Regions from separate parts of the Mesorhizobium sp. WSM4807 genome, predicted to be linked through region 2. Evidence: predicted binding sites of a transcription regulator. Region 2 holds the regulator's gene; each other region holds the start of a gene.
What was found. The regulator LexA, encoded in region 2, represses DNA repair genes until DNA is damaged. The targets are predictions, from matches to a motif close to TGTTCNNNNTGTGTTCNG.
Positions count from the first base shown of each region.

Region 1 (3,207 bases), on a different contig from region 2:
CTGCTCGGTGTATTGGCGCTCGAACTGGTCGTAGCCGCCGCGCCAGAAGGTCAGTTTCTTCTGGTCGAGATGGACGATCGAGTTGACGGCGCGGTTGAGCAGGTCGCGGTCGTGCGAGATCAGCAGCACCGTGTGCGGATATTTCGACACGTAGTTTTCCAGCCATAGCGTGCCTTCGAGGTCGAGATAGTTGGTCGGCTCGTCGAGCAGCAGAAGATCGGGCTCGGCAAACAGCACCGCCGCCAGCGCCACCCGCATGCGCCAGCCGCCGGAGAAGGACGAGGCCGGCCGCCGCTGGGCGGCGTCGTCGAAGCCGAGGCCGGCGAGGATGGTGGCAGCGCGCGACTCGGCCGAATGGGCGTCGATATCGGCCAGCCGCATGTGGATATCGGCGATGCGGTGAGGATCGGTCGCCGTCTTTTCCTCCTCGATCAGTGCGGAGCGTTCAAGGTCGGCCTTGAGCACGATCTCGATCAGCGGCTCCTCAGTGCCGGGCGCTTCCTGCGCCACCTGGCCGATGCGCGTGTTCTTCGGCAGGCCGATCGAGCCGCTCTCGGAGGCGAGGTCGCCGGTGATCGCCTTGAACAAAGTCGTTTTGCCGGTGCCGTTGCGACCGACAAGCCCTGCCTTGCTGCCGGCCGGCAAGGTCAGCGAGGCATGGTCAAGAAGCAGGCGTCCGGCCATGCGGAGCGAAAGGTCGTTAATGATCAGCATGGCCGCGCTTTTGCACGGGACGTCAGCGCTTCGCAAGACCTTGAGCGCCGCTTGGCCGGATAAGGTATGAAAATGCCCGGCGCGGCCGGTTGCTTTATGCCGCGGTGGGGAAGACGATTGATCCGATTGCCGGCCTCGCCGGATCAGAGGGCCAGCTTTGAATTGGGCCGGGACCCTGCTGCGACGGCGCGGCGCCTGGCGAGCATCGACTTCTCGCATCTGAAAATTGCAGTTTTGTCACATTTGTCAGTTGATTGCCTGTTCAAGGCGGTGGTCTTCCGCGATCACCCCATGACGCAACGGCAAGACTCAGCTATCTCTAGGTATGCGGCGGACCTGATACCCGCCTGGCCGGCGTCATCGCTCCCCTCCCAAGCGGCGCCGGCCACCTTTCCTACTGCGTTCCATCACTGCGCCGACGGCGCGCCGGGTTGATCATCGCCTGACGTCGAGTTGGGTGCAGGGTCGACCTGCGGGTTTTGATCGGCGCCGGGGGCCTTTGTCGGTGGGATGTTGTTATCGCAAGCCGCGACAGCCAGCGCCGCCGCCAAAGCCAACGAGATTGATAGCTTGTTCATCGCAACCTCCTGTCACCGGGCAAACGAGACGGTGCCGATTTGGTTGCACCCTCAGGCAGAGCTCGGGGCCTTTGGAAAGCGGGGAACAAAACGCGGCCTCTTCGGTTGGTTCATACCAGTGGAGAAAATCATGATCCGTCTGCTCATAACCGGGGCCGCCATCTACGTGGCCTACCGCATAGTCAGGGAAATCATTGACGAAGTGCCCGACGACTTCGATCCGCTGTTGCTGCCGCCTCCCGATGACGACAAGTCGTTGCCGCGGCAGTCGGCGGCGATGGGCGTAGAGCCCCAGCGCTAGGCCCAGTTCATCGGCTGGTGCGCCAGTAGAATCGGACGCATCGGTCGCAACTTTCACGTCGAGAGCGTTGCGAACAAAGCAGAAACGATGCTTGATGGGCAATGAACCTCGCTGCCCGTGATTCGACCTTCCGGCCTGCCTATCTCGCAAAGCTGAATGCCGAGCAGTGCCTTGCCGTCGAGCATGGCGACGGCGCGGTCGCCGGGCCGTTGCTGGTGATCGCCGGCGCCGGCTCCGGCAAGACCAGCACGCTGGCGCATCGCGTCGCGCATCTGATCGTCAGGGGCGCTGACCCCAGGCGCATCCTTTTGATGACGTTTTCGCGTCGTGCCGCATCGGAAATGGCCAAGCGGGTCGAGCGCATCGCCGGCGAGGTGCTCGGCCGGGACGCTTCCATTATCACCGATGCGCTGAGCTGGGCCGGCACATTTCACGGCATTGGCGCCAGGCTGCTGCGCGACTATGCGCTGGAGATCGGCCTCGATCCGGCCTTCACCATCCATGACCGAGAGGATTCGGCCGACCTGATGAACCTCGCCCGGCACGAACTCGGCTTCTCGAAAACCGAAGGCCGTTTTCCGACCAAGGGCACGTGCCTGGCGATCTATTCGCGTGCGGTCAACGCGCAGGCGCCGCTCGGCGAGATTCTCGGTTCGGTGTTTCCCTGGTGCGCGGGTTGGGCAGAACAGCTTAAGGCGCTGTTTGCCCGATATGTCGAGGCCAAGCAGGCGCAGAACGTGCTCGATTACGACGACCTGCTGCTCTACTGGGCGCAGATGGCCGGCGAGCCGGAGATATCAGCGCATCTGGGTGGGCGTTTCGACCATGTGCTGGTCGACGAGTACCAGGACACCAACCGGCTGCAGGCCGCGATCCTCACGGCGCTCAAGCCGGACGGATCCGGGCTGACGGTGGTCGGCGACGACGCGCAGTCGATCTATTCGTTTCGCGCGGCGGAAGTGCGCAACATCCTCGACTTCCCCAAACAATTCGCGCAGCCGGCCGAGATCGTCATGCTGGAGCGCAACTACCGCTCGACCGAGACCATCCTGGCCGCCGCCAATGCGGTGATCGGCGAGGCCTCGGAGCGCTTTGCCAAGAACCTCTGGTCGGAGCGCAGATCGACCGAAAAGCCGAAGCTGGTCAGCGTTCGCGACGAGGCCGAGCAGGTGAGTTACGTCTGCCAGGCGATCCTGACCGAGCGTGAGGCCGGCACGGCGCTGAAGGCGCAGGCCGTGCTGTTTCGCGCCTCGCACCACAGCGGGCCGCTGGAGATCGAGCTGACGCGCCGCAACATCCCGTTCGTCAAGTTCGGCGGGCTGAAGTTCCTCGACGCCGCCCATGTCAAGGACGTGCTGGCGGTGCTGCGCTTCGCCGAAAACCCGCGCGACCGCGTCGCCGGTTTTCGCGTGCTGCAGCTTTTGCCCGGCATCGGCCCTTCGGCGGCTTCGCAGATCGTCGACACCATGGCGACGTCGCTCGACGAAGCGATGGGGCTGGCGCGCTACCGGCCGCCGCAACGCGCCGCCGACGACTGGCCGGGTTTCGTCGCGCTGTTCTCGCAGCTTCGCACCGGGTCGGGAAAATGGCCTGTTGATCTCGAACAGGTCAGGC
Region 1 covers NZ_JBVVQY010000003.1:1,290-4,496, forward strand. The annotation lists gene AC0L3N_RS04200 (ABC-F family ATP-binding cassette domain-containing protein) at 1-714, opposite strand, end outside; gene AC0L3N_RS04205 (hypothetical protein) at 1,122-1,292, opposite strand; gene AC0L3N_RS04210 (hypothetical protein) at 1,423-1,593, shown strand; gene AC0L3N_RS04215 (ATP-dependent helicase) at 1,695-3,207, shown strand, end outside.
Region 1: a site for LexA is predicted at 1,663-1,680, ahead of AC0L3N_RS04215 (ATP-dependent helicase). Genes of this name have one in related genera too.

Region 2 (3,207 bases):
CATGCGCAATCTGGCGATTTCGGCCATCGCCGTCATCGTCGTGTCGCCGCACGAGGTGGTCGGCCCAAGCTTCCAGATGTCCTTCGCCGCGACCGCTGCTCTCGTGGGCGCCTATGCCGGCTGGTCCGACTATCGTGCCGACAAGGCCACCGCGCCGCCACAGCGACGGTCAACGATCGCTTTCGTCACGCGAAAACTTGCCGCTGGGACAGGTACCATCGCAATGACCTCCATCATTGCCGGCAGCGCCACCGCACTCTTCGCCATCTGGCACTTCCAGCGCGTCTCGCCGCTCAGCCTGTTCGCCAATCTGGCCGTCATGCCGATCGTCACGGTCGTCATGTTCCTGGCCGTCGTTAGCGCCTTGGCAATGCCGTTCGGCCTCGACGGCCCTTTCCTATACATGATGGGCAAGGGGCTGACGGCCATGATTGCAATATCGGGATGGATCTCCGAGCGGTCGCCGGTCGATGCCGTCGGGCTGATCTCGTTGCAGTCGGTTCTGCTGGTGACGGCCGCCCTGGTCATCGCCACGATGGCAACGACATGGTTGCGGCTTGCGGCACTTCCCTTTGCGCTCGCCGGCCTGCTGACGATTTCCGAGACGCGCACTCCCGACGTGCTGATTTCGGAAGATGCGCATCTGGTGGCGCTGCCGATCGGCGGCGGCGAACTTGCCGTCAACCGGGTGCGCTCGAACGAATTCATCACCGACAACTGGAAACATGCGCTGGTTTCAGCGACCATTGTCGAGCCGGAGACATTCGAAAAAGGAGACGTGCGGTTCGACATCGTCGACCCGGCCGACCTGCCGCCGGGAGCGCCCTTCTACTGCACTGCCGGCCTGTGCCTCGCCCGGCACCAGTCCGGCGCGATCATCGCGCTCGCCGACGACCGCAAAACCGCACGGCCAGCCTGTGCCTTTGCGGATTTGATCGTCATCGATGATGCCACAGCCTATTATAATCCCTGCCGCAATCCGCTGGTTCTCGTCGTCACCAAACGGCAGCTCGCTCGCATGGGCAGTGCCGCCGTCTTTTTCGATCCGCTATCTGCGACGACGCGCGCAGAAATCCGTTTTGCCGTCAGACAGCCCTATAGGCCTTGGCATGAGCAGCGGAGATTTTCGCGCGAGGCGAGGGGCCTGCCGCCATACCGCAGGGCCGAGAAACCCAAAAAGCCTGCCGTTCAGTAACGCCGGATCAGTCCGACGAGCTTGCCTTGCACCTTGACCCGGTCCGGCCCGAAGATGCGCGTCTCGTAGGCCGGATTGGCGGCTTCCAGTGCGATCGAGGCACCTTTGCGGCGGAACCGCTTCAGCGTCGCTTCCTCGTCGTCGACCAAGGCGACGATGATCTCGCCAGGCTGGGCGGTGTCGGCGTTGCGGATGATGACCGTGTCGCCGTCGAAAATGCCGGCCTCGATCATCGAATCACCCTTGACCTCCAGCGCGTAGTGCGTGCCGCCGGTGATCATGTCCGGTGGTACCGAGATCGAATGCGTTTGGTGCTGGATGGCATCGATCGGCACACCGGCAGCGATGCGGCCCATCACCGGTATGGAGATGGTGGCAACGACGTCGTCGTCATTGCCGGCCGCGGGCATGCGCGAAGGCGCCGGCTTGATCTGTCGTCCGAGGCTGCCCTGCCCAAGGCTGCCCTGAATGACGCTTGGCGAGAATTTGCGCGCCGCATTGAGGCCGGGCGCGATCGAATCGGGCAGGCGCAGCACCTCCAGCGCGCGGGCGCGGTTGGGCAGGCGGCGAATGAAACCGCGCTCCTCCAGTGCAGTGATCAGCCGATGGATCCCCGACTTCGAGGCGAGGTCGAGCGCTTCCTTCATCTCGTCGAACGAGGGCGGAATGCCGCTTTCCTTCAGCCGCTCGTGGATGAACATCAGCAGTTCATGTTGTTTGCGTGTCAGCATCGCGACCCCCAACAGAATCAGAAAAACAAACCCAGAACAAACACTATCTGTTCCAGTTGTGTTCCGCAACCGTTTAAAATTTAATGAATGTGTTGACGTTTTGTTCAGCGTAGCATCAGCACGCTGCACGCGGCGCCCGTCGCGGCTGGGGGAGCGAACGGCTCGCGCACGATCAGCCCGTTGGCGTCGGCCAGCATTTTGAGCATCGAGGAATCCTGGATGCCGAACGGGGTCGCCAGCAGCGTGCCGGCTTCTTCGCTCACCACGGCGCGTACATAGTCCTGCCTGAGATCGTTGGCCGGCATGGCGGCGCCGAGCCGCGCCTGACGCATGTCCTGCCGGAAGGCGCGGCCGCCGAGCCGCGCAAGCAGCGGCGTCAGAAAGAGCTGCGTGCAGACCAGGCTCGCCACCGGATTGCCAGGCAGGCCGATGCAGCGGATGTCACCCAGCCGCCCGAACATCAGCGGCTTGCCGGGCCGCATGGCGATTTTCCAGAAATCGAGCGTCATGCCTTCACCGGTCAGCACGTCATGGACCAGGTCATGGTCGCCGACCGAGGCGCCGCCCAGCGTGACGATGACGTCGGCGCCTGCGTCGACCGCTTGTTTCACCAGCGTGGCGATCGCCTCCTTGCGGTCGGGGGCGATGCCGAGATCGAGCGCGCTGGCGCCGACCGAGCGGGCCGCGGCGGCGACGCCATAGGCATTGGACGAGATGATCTGGTCGGGGCCAAGGTCGCTGCCCGGCGGCAGCAATTCGTCGCCGGTGGCGATGATGGCGACCAACGGCCGTTTCACCACGCTGACCTGCGGGTGGTTGGCCGACGCCGCCAGCGACAATGCCGCCGGATCAAGCGGGCGGCCTTTCTCCAGCAGGACGTCGCCCTTCGAGAAATCGAGCCCGAGGCGGCGGATGTTGCGGCCTTCAACCGTCGACGCGGTCACTTCGATGCTGCCGCCGCCGAGGTCGCGGACATTCTCCTGGATGACGATGGTGTCCGCGCCTGCAGGAAGCGGCGCGCCGGTGAAGATGCGCACGGCCTGCGCCGGGCCGACTGTTCCGGCAAAGCCGCGTCCGGCCGGCGCCATGCCGATCACCGAAAGTCTTGCGGGCACGGACGCGACATCCTCGGCCCGCACGGCATAGCCGTCCATGGCGGACGCGTTGAACGGCGGCTGGGTGCGGAGCGCCAGGAGCGGCGCCGCCAGCACGCGGTCGGCGGCGTCCATCAGGGCGACGCTTTCAGCCTGCAAGGGCGCAGCATCCTCAAGCAGGCGCTCG
Region 2 covers NZ_JBVVQY010000024.1:18,450-21,656, forward strand. The annotation lists gene AC0L3N_RS25355 (ComEC/Rec2 family competence protein) at 1-1,195, shown strand, start outside; gene lexA (transcriptional repressor LexA) at 1,189-1,926, opposite strand; gene AC0L3N_RS25365 (molybdopterin molybdotransferase MoeA) at 2,031-3,207, opposite strand, start outside.

Region 3 (3,207 bases), on a different contig from region 2:
CGGCAATGGGCCTTCCGCCCGCACGTTGAACTTCGACCAGCCTGATCGCGCCTGACCCGCAGGCGACCGTCAGCCGGTCGTCGAGAATTCCTCCCGGCTCGCCGGCGCCTTGCGAAAGCGTCGAGCGAAGCAGTTTCAGCCGCTCCAAGCGGCCGCCAATTTCGGTCTCGCACCATGCGCCGGGAAAGGGCGACAGGCCGCGAATATGATCGTGGACTTCGCCAGCAGGCCGCGTCCAGTCCACGCGCGTCTCCGCTTTATCGATCTTTTTGGCGTAGGTCACCCCCTCCGTCGCCTGTGCGGTAAATGTCAGGGCATCCCTTTCCATTCGTGCCAGCGCTTCCGCCATCAGCGCGGCACTAATGTGCATCAACCGATCGTGCAGTTCGCCGGCCGTCATATCGGGGCCGATGGCGCATTTTTCGACCATCGCCACCGGGCCGGTGTCCAAGCCCTCTTCCATCCGCATCACCATCATACCTGTGTCGGTATCGCCGGCCATGATGGCGCGCTGGATAGGGGCGGCGCCGCGCCAGCGTGGCAAGAGCGACGCGTGACCATTGAGGCAGCCGAGCCGCGGCGCCTCGAGAATTGGTTTAGGCAACAGCAATCCATAGGCGATGACCACGGCGACGTCGGCCCGCAAGGCGCGGAACGCCTGCTGCTCAGCTTCGCTTTTCAGCGACACCGGCGTCCGCACCTCGATGCCCAGCCGCTCCGCCTCGCGCTCCACCGGCGACCGCGTCAGTTCCAGCCCGCGGCGACCGGCGGCGCGCGGCGGCTGGGTGTAGACGGCTTCTATCTCATGCCCGGCATCTGCGATCGCCCGCAGCGTCGGCACCGAGAATTCGGGCGTACCCATGAAGATGACGCGCAGGGGCATTTTTGTTCCGGGTCCGGTCTAGGTATGGCCGCTAAGTCGGCTCAGTCGAAGTCGCGAACTTTGCGGGTCGGCGACCGAAGTCGCGTTTCCCTTCTCCTTCGATTTCGTTCATGACCTTGGCGAATTCATCGCCAATTGCGTTTTCAGCAGCGAAAGTCGCGCGAATAGCGTCCCATGCCGAAAGACCCGGCTCCAGCCTGGCTTGCCTTTCGGCGACCATGCCTTCGCGCAGAAGAGCGATCGCCTTGCCCGACAGGCTCTGGCCGCTCTTACGCGCCGCCTGCTCGATTTCCCGCTTCAAGGGTTCGGGAATATTTCTGATCAGCATGTCGCTCATCGGCGTCTCCATTTCCTGATCTGGAACAGGGCAGAGGGGCGCTGTCCCGCCAACATCTTCGAAAGGTTCAGCATCAAACTGCGCGAGTATCGCCCTATCCCACCAACTTGCCCGGCGCCTTGCTGCCTGATGGTTTGTCCCTGGCGAGCTTCTTGAACTTCTTCACCACCATGTCGCGCTTCAGCTTCGAGATGTGGTCGATAAACAGAACGCCGTTGAGATGGTCGATCTCGTGCTGCAGGCAGGTCGCCATCAGCCCTTCGGCCTCAATCTCCTGCAGCTTGCCGTCGCGATCGAGATATTTCACCCGCACGGCGGCGGGACGCTCGACCTCAGCATAGTAATCCGGAATCGACAGGCAGCCCTCCTCGTAGACCGAGCGCTGATCGGCGCTCTCGAGGATCTCGGGATTGATGAAGACATGCGGCGCCGGCGGCTCGTCTTCCTTGGCGAGATCGATCACCAGCATGCGCAGCGGCTCGCCGACCTGGATCGCCGCCAGACCGATGCCCGGCGCATCATACATCGTGTCCAGCATGTCGTCGGCCAGTTTGCGCAAGGCGCCATCTACGCGCTCGACCGGTTTCGAAACCTGGCGCAGGACGGGATCGGGAAGGATGATGAGCGGCTTGATCGACATGGCGTCTCACCTAAGACCTCGCACGAAAAGCGTCAACCGGGGCATTTACAGCGGCGTTCACGTTTTGATCTATGCCGTCAGGCCGAATCATCTATGCTGCCCAGTATGAATGACCTGACCACCATCCTGTCCGAACCAATCGCCCGGCTCGGCGCCACCACGATCACGCTCGCCCACGCACTGGCATTCGGCGCGATCGTTTTTCTGGGCCTGTTCGTGGCGCTCGTCGTCGCGCTGTGGCGCTCGGCCAAGGCGCGTGCGATGGCTGCCGCGGAAGCCGCCGACCACGCCCGCGACGCCGAGGCGCGGATGGCCGGCATCTTGCAAAGCCAGGCCGAGATGCAGGGCCGCATGGGCGCCATAGCCGAAGTGTTCGGCGCGCGGCAGGCCGAACTCACACAGTCGATCGGCCAACGTCTCGACGCGATGACCGGCCGTCTCGGCCAGACCATGACCGAGCAGACGAAATCAACGCATGAAAGCCTCGCCAAACTGCAGGAACGGCTGGCGGTCATCGATACGGCGCAGGGCAACATCCAGTCGCTCGCCGGCCAGGTCGTTCAGCTTCAGGCGATCCTCTCCAACAAGCAGACGCGCGGCGCCTTCGGCCAGTCGCGCATGGAAGCGATCGTCGCCGACGGCCTGCCGCACGGTGCCTACGAATTCCAGGCGACCTTATCGAACGGTAGCCGGCCCGACTGCCTGGTGAAGATGCCGAACGGCGCGCCCGCACTTGCCATCGACGCCAAGTTTCCGCTGGAAGCCTGGAACGCCATCCGTGCCGCCGAAGGCGCCGATTTGCAGAAGGTGGCAGCACAAGCGTTCCGGCGCGACATCGAGGTGCATGTCCGCGATATCGCCGAAAAATACCTGATCCAGGGCGAGACGCAGGACACCGCCTTCATGTTCGTGCCGTCGGAATCGGTGTTCGCCGAGATCCACGAGAATTTCGAGGGGATTGTCCACAGGGCGCACCGCGCCCGCATCGTCATCGTCTCGCCGTCGCTGCTGATGCTGTCGATCCAGGTCATCCAGGCGATCCTCAAAGACGCCCGCATGCGCGAGCAGGCGCATCTGATCCAGGGTGAAGTCATCCGGCTGATGGAGGATGTCTCGCGCCTCGACGAGCGGGTGCGCAAGCTGCAGAGCCATTTCGGCCAGTCGGCCAAGGATATCGACGATATCCTCGTCTCGACGTCGAAGGTGACCAAGCGCGGCCAGAGGATCGAGGCGCTGGAGTTCGGCGCGCAGCCGACAGAGGGCGACGCCGGATCGGCCGAAACGGCACATGCGGCCAGCGCGAAAGCCGAAGCGGGTGCGCGCGTCGCCGACTCCAAGACCGGTCAG
Region 3 covers NZ_JBVVQY010000009.1:46,970-50,176, forward strand. The annotation lists gene fmt (methionyl-tRNA formyltransferase) at 1-883, opposite strand, end outside; gene AC0L3N_RS14025 (plasmid stabilization protein) at 915-1,220, opposite strand; gene def (peptide deformylase) at 1,315-1,860, opposite strand; gene AC0L3N_RS14035 (DNA recombination protein RmuC) at 1,966-3,207, shown strand, end outside.
Region 3: a site for LexA is predicted at 1,915-1,932, ahead of AC0L3N_RS14035 (DNA recombination protein RmuC). Genes of this name have one in related genera too.

Region 4 (3,207 bases), on a different contig from region 2:
CCGTGTTGCCGATGTCGCGCAGATGCTTCAGCGTGTCGAGCAGGCGCGCATTGTCGCGCTGGTGCAGGCCGATCGACGGCTCGTCCAGCACATAGAGCACCCCTGTCAGGCCGGAGCCGATCTGCGAGGCCAGCCGGATGCGCTGGCTCTCGCCGCCCGACAGCGTGCCGGAATTGCGCGACAGCGTCAGATAGTCGAGCCCGACATCGTTCAGGAAGCGCAACCGCTCGCGGATCTCCTTGAGCACGCGCACGGCGATCTCGTTCTGCTTGTCGCTGAGCGACCCGGGCAGCTCGGTGAACCATTGGTCGGCCTTGCGGATCGACAGCTCGGTAACCTCGCCGATATGCTTGCCGGCAATCTTCACCGCAAGCGCTTCCGGCTTCAGCCGGTAGCCGCGGCAGGCCGGGCAAGGCGTGGCCGACATGAAGCGCTCGATCTCTTCGCGCATCCAGGCCGATTCGGTCTCCTTCCAGCGCCGCTCCAGATTGGGAATGACACCTTCGAAGGTCTTGGTCGTCTTGTAGGAGCGCAGGCCGTCATCATACTGGAAAGTGACCTCGCGCTCGCCAGTGCCATGCAGGATGGCCTGCTTTGCCTCTTCGGTCAGATCCCGGAACTTGTCGCCGAGCTTGAAGCCATACGCCTTGCCCAGCGCCTCCAGCGTCTGCACGTAATAGGGGGAGGTCGATTTCGCCCATGGGCTGACGGCGCCGGCACGCAGCGACAGATTGTCGTCTGGCACGACCAGGCTGGCGTCAATGGCACGCTGGCTGCCGAGGCCGTCGCAGGTTGGGCAGGCGCCGAACGGGTTGTTGAAGGAGAACAGCCTAGGCTCGATCTCGGGAATGGTGAAGCCGGACACCGGGCAGGCGAACTTCTCCGAAAAGAGAATACGTTCGTGCGTCTCGTTCTTCGACTTGTTGACTGAATCCTCGCCGGTCTGGCTGCCGTCGAGCGGCCGGTCAGCGAATTCCGCCACCGCCAGCCCATCTGCGAGCTTCAGCGCGGTTTCGATGGAATCGGCAAGCCGCGTCGCCAGATCGCCGCGCACGACGATGCGGTCGACGACGACGTCGAGGTCATGCTTGTATTTCTTGTCCAGCGCCGGCACGTCGGCGATTTCGTAGAAGACGCCGTCGACCTTGACGCGCTGAAAACCCTTTTTCTGCAGTTCCAGCAGCTCCTTGCGGTATTCGCCTTTGCGGCCGCGCACCATCGGCGCCAGGATGAACAGACGCGTGCCTTCCTCGACCGCCAGCACGCGGTCGACCATCTGCGACACCGTCTGGCTCTCGATCGGCAGGCCGGTGGCCGGCGAATAGGGGATGCCGACGCGTGCGAACAGCAGCCGCATGTAATCGTAGATTTCGGTAACGGTGCCGACTGTCGAACGTGGGTTCTTCGAAGTGGTCTTCTGCTCGATTGAGATAGCCGGCGACAGGCCGTCGATCTGGTCGACGTCAGGCTTCTGCATCATTTCGAGGAACTGCCGCGCATAGGCCGACAGGCTCTCGACATAGCGGCGCTGGCCCTCGGCATAGATGGTGTCGAAGGCGAGCGACGACTTGCCGGAGCCCGACAGGCCGGTCATGACGATCAGGCTGTCACGCGGCAAGTCGAGATCGACATTCTTCAGATTGTGTTCGCGCGCGCCGCGAATGGAAAGATATTTATGGTCGGCCATCGCCGGTCGCCGCCTCAGATCTGGAATCTCATGGGATGGCGGGTTGTCCCGGCCATCCCCTATGTAGGTAATTTCGTCACCTTTTCGAGAGACGCCACAACTCTCGACCAGAGCCTTTAACCGTCTTTCGCGCGGGCGGGCAAGCGGAAAGAACAAAGACCGAACACGCTCCTGACAAAAGCGCCCATGTAATCCACGGCCGACGCCGCGCTACTCAAAACGGATGCAAATTTCGGATTCGCCACACAAGCGATCACATTTTTTGTAATCGGCTATCCAACGGTTGACGTCTCAGCCTCAGAGAGTCAGACTTCAGACGTCAACCGAAGCCGGCCGTCTTTCGATGGCCTCGCCACCCAAGGTGGCCTGCGAGACGCCGCAGGCTTTTGCGATATGCGCTTCGGACGACACCGGTCGCAATGGACAGAAAAGGAGAGCAGAGGAATGACTCCACCGCACAGTCCCTTGAGGCTCCACGTGTCGCTGGAGCCGCGGCAGGCATAAGTGCCAGGGCCAGGCGTTCGCGCCGCCCGACAAACCGTGACTTGCCGATCCCCATTAAAATCAGAGACTACTAGTCGGATCGTCGGCTGAACGCCGCGAAGCATCCGAAATCAAAAGCCGGCAGTGTACTCCCGGCAAGTTTGGATTTTAGATCCAAAAAAAGCCCCGACCGTTTGCAGAAGCATCGGCGGGGCTGTTCGTTTCAGGATAGCCGCAAGCGCATGCGAGCCGTGAGATTGTGGCAGCTATGAAGACTGATGGGGGTGTCCTACCGCCGGGGGGCATTGATCGTGCCGGCACCGACATCGAAAGTTATGCTGCCGGAAATCCTGACGTCGGTATCGCCGATCTTGAACTGGCCGTCACCGGTGCTGGGCACGGCATCGTCGGGTTCGGGAGCCGGTCTGGCGATGCGATAGTCGTCAGCCACGCTTGGCAGCATGCCTTCCTGGGGCGGCGTTGAACTGTTTTCAGCGAACGCCGTGCCGGAGGTCATGGCCGCGACGGCGATGCCGATGATCAGTCGGTTCAAGCAAGTGCGTGAAATCCTAGACATCGACGGACTGTATTGCCGCGCCATGGTCGAAGCCAGACCGGTGGCGATCAAACTTGCCGAATGACTTGGCCGACGTTGCTCATGAGCCGGCTACCCTTTCACGCCGCCCTTTTACGCGTGTCAAAAACATGATCGACGAGGCCCCAAGTCTTTGCCTCCTCGGCGGTCATGAAATGGTCGCGGTCGAGCGTTCGTTCGACCTCTTCGAAGGTGCGACCGCAATGGTGCGCGTAAAGCTCGGTCATGCGCCGCTTGGTCCTGAGGATGCCTTCGGCGTGGCGCTCGATGTCGGAGGCCTGGCCCTGGAAACCGCCTGACGGCTGGTGCAGCAGGACGCTGGTGTTGGGCAGCGCGATGCGCCGGCCCGGCGTGCCCGCCATCAGCAGGAAAGAGGCCATCGAGGCGGCAAAGCCCATGCACACAGTCGATACCGGACTGCTTATATACTGCATCGTGTCGT
Region 4 covers NZ_JBVVQY010000006.1:58,312-61,518, reverse strand. The annotation lists gene uvrA (excinuclease ABC subunit UvrA) at 1-1,687, opposite strand, end outside; gene AC0L3N_RS09785 (hypothetical protein) at 2,460-2,687, opposite strand; gene AC0L3N_RS09780 (ATP-dependent Clp protease proteolytic subunit) at 2,846-3,207, opposite strand, start outside.
Region 4: a site for LexA is predicted at 1,836-1,853, ahead of uvrA (excinuclease ABC subunit UvrA). Genes of this name have one in related genera too.